DNA from 2 places in the Arthrobacter sp. R4 genome. Region 1 is predicted to be linked to the other one. Evidence: predicted binding sites of a transcription regulator. Region 1 holds the regulator's gene; the other holds the start of a gene.
What was found. The regulator LexA, encoded in region 1, represses DNA repair genes until DNA is damaged. The targets are predictions, from matches to a motif close to TCGAACANNTGTTCGA.

Region 1 (2,390 bases):
TGGACGCCCTCAACGCTGCGGCCGCCAACCTGGAACTGGCATTGGCAGGGGTTCCCAACGGGCTCCTTCCCAACGGCCTAAATGACGAGCAGCTGGACTGCATCGACCAGCTGCGTGACGCTTGCAGGGCTGCCCTGTCCGACTCGAAGGGGGACAGCAGCCAGACGGCCGACGGCGGGCGCCAGCTCGCGCGCTCACGCCTGATGCTCATCCTGGAACTGTGTGAACGGCTGATCGTGGCCCGGGAGAACCGGGAAGTGGTGTGGTTCTCGCGCGCCAGCACCTTCGATCCGCAGCAAGGCTATGCGCAGCCCGACGACGCCGCACCGGCACTGATAAACATCGCACCGCTCAGCGTCGCAGGGAAGCTGCGCGAGGGACTGTTCGAAGGCCACACCGTTGTGCTGACCTCGGCCACACTTGCCATCGGCTCCGCTTTCGAGCCGGCCGCCGGCGGGCTGGGCCTTGTGGGTCCGGGCGCCCCGAGCTGGACGGGCATTGACGTCGGTTCCCCGTTTGACTACCCAAAGCAGGGAATACTGTACGTTGCCGGGCACCTGCCCAAGCCCGGGCGCGGTGTGTCCCCGGAGGCGCTGGAGGAGCTCGAGGCGCTGATCAGGGCCTCAGGCGGCGGTGCACTGTGCCTGTTCTCCTCACGCCGCGCCGCGGAAGAAGCAGCCGACGCCTTGCGGCCCCGTCTGGGACTGAGCATCCTCTGCCAGGGCGATTCCACGATGACCGCCTTGGTCAAGCAGTTCGCCGACGAGCCCGACACATGCCTCTTCGGAACCATGTCCCTGTGGCAGGGAGTGGACGTACCCGGCGGCTCCTGCCGGCTGGTGGTGATTGACCGCATTCCGTTCCCTCGGCCGGACGACCCCCTTATGACTGCCCGTTCCCGGGCCGTCGCCCAGGCCGGCGGCAACGGCTTTATGTCGGTCTCCGCCACTCATGCCGCCATCCGTCTTGCCCAGGGTGCCGGCCGGCTGATCCGGTCCACCGGGGACAAAGGTGTGGTGGCGGTGCTTGATTCACGGCTGGCAACCGAGAGGTACGCCGGGTTCCTCCGGGGTGCGCTGCCGCCCTTCTGGCCCACCACAGATCGCAAGATCGCGTTCGCGGCGCTGGAACGGCTGTCCAAAGAGCACGCCTGAGTTAACTGCGAAGATCAGCTGAGCCAGCCCTTGTGGGCGGGCTCAGCCCATCTTTTTGCTGCTGGGCAATGTACCTAGAGTGAACGCAGAACCGAAACGACCTTGCCCATGATGGTGGCGTGGTCGCCAAGGATGGGTTCGTACTGCGTGTTCTGCGGCAACAGCCACGTGTGGCCGTCCCGCTGGCGGAACGTCTTGACGGTTGCTTCGTCGTCCAGGAGGGCTGCGACGATGTCCCCGTTCACGGCGTCGGCCTGGCGCCTCACCACCACCCAGTCGCCATCGCAGATGGCCGCGTCCACCATGGAGTCTCCGGCCACCCTGAGCATAAAGAGCTCGCCCTGACCGACCAGTTGGCGGGGGAGGGGCATCACGTCTTCAACCACCTGGTCCGCAAGGATCGGCCCGCCGGCTGCGATCCGGCCCACCAGGGGAACCATGGCCGTATCCATGGCAGTGGAAAGCTCCGTTACCTTCCCGCCGCTGATGCCCCGCAGGGTTGCCGGTGCGGCCGAGCCCGGAGCCTTGGCAGTCCCGCCATCCAGGGTGAGCGGCATCAGGACCTCCATGGCCCGTGGCCGCTTAGGGTCCCGGCGCAGGTATCCCAACTTCTCCAACTGCGAGAGTTGATGCGTCACGCTGGAGAGGCTGGCCAGCCCCACGGTGTCGCCAATTTCGCGCATGGACGGGGGGTATCCGTTGTCATTGACTGAACGCTGGATCGTTTCCAGGATCTTCTTCTGACGGGCAGTCAGCCCCTTGGGAGTCCTCTGGGGCTGTGGACCCCGCTGGGTCGCCCTGCCGCCGGCTGCTGCTGCCATGTTAGCCAATGCCTTTCCGTTGCCCCGGTGCCTCCGGCGCCGGGTGCCGGGAGCCTCCGGCATTGATTGTCAGACCCTGCTGATCAACTACAGAGGTGGCTGTACTTCGGGTGGTTGATCCTTGCTTCAAACGTAGGCCAGCCGCAACACTTTTTCAAACATTTGTTCTAGCGAGTCTCGACAATGTTCGTTGATAAGTGCTAAAACAGAAGAAGCAAAGTTCGAACATGTGTTCTATTCACTTTCGGAAGCGTTCGAAGATTCGAATACTTCGGGAACGTCCGCTTCGCCGGACAAGCGAAAGGAACACTCCGGGCAGCAAAGCATGGTCCAGGAGGGCTCATTTCATGTCAGCGTTTTCAGCATCGCAGGACTCCCGTCCGCAGTTCGTCTCGGTACAGCACCTCACGTCAGT
Region 2 (2,390 bases), on a different contig from region 1:
GTAGGAGGAGAACCCAAGGTTCCGGATGATCCCCAGTTCGTGCTCCAGCCGCGTGCGCATTTCCTTTTCGGCGGTACCGGATACGCCGGGAAACCTCTTGCCGATACCGGCCTCGCAACGCTGGACCAGCTCAAGGTGCGGGTCCTGGCTGATACCTATGACCGAGGCTTCAGGGACTACGGGCTGCTTCCAGCCCATGTCAGTTACGGGGTCAATCCGGCAGAGGTCGGCGAGCGCTTCTGTCTGCGCCATGAGCTGTTTGAGGTCCGCCGCACCGTATCCTGCGGCGCCGATGATTTCCTTGCCCAGCTGGAGCATTTGGGCGGACGACTTCAGCCAGGCTTGCCCGTTGGGCTGAAGGAGGGGTTCTGCGGCCAGTTCAGGCAGTGACTTCAGTGTGCGGGCCGAGTCCAGGACGTCTGCCGTGGCGGCGCCGTCCTCGGCGCAGTACCGGACGGCATTGGTGAGCACTGCCGGGACCTGGTGCTCCTCCGCGAGTTTGAGCATCCGCACCGCGTGGGCTGTGCTCAGTGGTGAGCCTGGCGAGCTCAGCTGGGAAACCACTTCGGCGACCATGGTTCCTCGCGGCATGGCATCAAGCCAGCGTTTGAAGAGGGTGCGGGGACGCAGGTACCGCCGCCCGCCCATGGCACGTCCGACGTCGGAATCCGGGCCGATCAGGACAGTCAGGACCGGCTTCAGGGTTTTCGGGTCAAGCGTCCGGGAGGCGAGTTCGGCGCGGGTGACGGCTACCGGCACTGCTCCCCCGGCTTTGCCGGAGGTCCGGGCATGGGCGTCGGACACGAGCCGGCACAGCGCACGATAGCCCGCACCGCTGTTGTGGCCGCGGGCGAGGACCACCACCCGTCCGGCGAGCTGGGTTCGGTGGTCGCCTTCGTCGTCGAACACCGCAAGGTCAACACCCACGATGGGGTCAATCCCTGCTGCCATGCAGGCCTTGAGGTGTTTGACGGTGCCGTACAGGCCGTCCCGGTCAGTGCAGGCGAGGGCGGTGGCGGCGTCAGAGGCAGCAACCTGGGCGAGTTCGTCCGGCCAGGACACCCCGTAGTGGGCGCTGAAGGCTGTGGAAACGTGGAGGTGTGTGAAGGTCATGCTGTTCTGGGTTGGATTGCGTCATGGATCCGGAGCAGCCGCCAGCGGCCGCTTCCGAGGTGGCGGCTCAGGTCCAGGGTGAGGGTTTCTTGCTTCAGGTGGCCGGTTTCAGCTGGTTCTGCCCGCACCTGGACCCGCCAGATTTCGTGGTCCACCAGCCCCGGCCCGCTTCCCAGGGGTGCGCGGCTTTCCTCGGCCCACCACTGCCTGCGTTCGAACCACCGGACAGGTTCGGCGCAGACGGTGTAGTGCTGCCCTGCCCACTGGAGGGACACCGGCTGTCCGGATGCGCTGCAAAGGACGTCAACTGTTTCGCTGAACATGCCCATGGGCGCCTCCCGGAACTGAATGAACCGTTGCCCGGGGACGAGTCATCCCGGGGTTTCGAACACGGCTGTTCGAATACATATTCGAATAAATCCAGTCTACGCCGGTGCCCCGGCAAAACCTAGACAGGGGTGGACGGACGGGACGGCAGGTAGCAGGATGGTGGCATGAGCACCAATGACGCACTCCTGAAGCAGGTAAGCATCAAAGCCCAGGACTCCACGCTCCTGGCCACTTTTGATATTGAAGGCAACATCCCGGGCTCGGGTGCGTACGTGGTGGGGCTTATGGCCGCCAGCCCTGACTACTCATCGCAAAGACGGCTGGGCATTGAATTCATGAACGGGGAGGCGATCGCCTTCTACTCGTTCAGCCATGAACAGGGAACCGAGGAGAACTACGACCTCAGCGGAGTCACGCATTCGGGCAGCACCATTACCGGAGTCTTCCCCATGGATGCTATCCACGGGCTGGGCAAGGGACACATCATGTCTGCGTTCAGTGAGGCCGACGGCCGGGAATTCCAGTCCGGCATCGCCGTCGAGGAATCACTCTAACCAGGGAAAAGAGCAGGCGCCCTGCCGGAACACATCCGGTGGCAGGGCGCCTTGGAATTACTGGGAACAGCTCGGTACTGCCGGGACAGTGTCAGCTGTTTTCTTTGTGGACCTTCAGCTCGAGTTCGATGAATCCCGAGATCATGGCCCGGTACGTTGACTCCACGATGTCCGGATCGATGTCCTTCTTTTCCGCGGCGGACCTGACGTGTTCAATGATCCGCTCCACCCGGCCGGGGGCCCGGACTTCGGCGTCGTCCCCCTTGAGGGTTCCGGCAATCCTGATCAGCCGTTCGCGCCGGGCAATGAGGGTGACGATCTGGTCATCCACCTCGTCGACTGCAATCCGCACGGCGGCGAGCTGTTCCTTGTCGGCCAGCGCGTCCCTATCGT

Region 2: the regulator LexA is predicted to act here: its motif matches at 1,512-1,527, upstream of ACLKOZ_RS06540 (DUF6504 family protein).

The regions. Positions count from the first base shown of each region.
Region 1 covers NZ_JBLWIJ010000015.1:251,119-253,508, forward strand. Annotated here, with positions in the region: gene ACLKOZ_RS11260 (ATP-dependent DNA helicase) at 1-1,154, shown strand, start outside; gene lexA (transcriptional repressor LexA) at 1,229-1,975, opposite strand; gene ACLKOZ_RS11270 (LysM peptidoglycan-binding domain-containing protein) at 2,323-2,390, shown strand, end outside.
Region 2 covers NZ_JBLWIJ010000010.1:144,413-146,802, reverse strand. Annotated here, with positions in the region: gene ACLKOZ_RS06545 (DNA polymerase III subunit alpha) at 1-1,113, opposite strand, end outside; gene ACLKOZ_RS06540 (DUF6504 family protein) at 1,110-1,442, opposite strand; gene ACLKOZ_RS06535 (hypothetical protein) at 1,608-1,997, shown strand; gene ACLKOZ_RS06530 (chorismate mutase) at 2,089-2,390, opposite strand, start outside.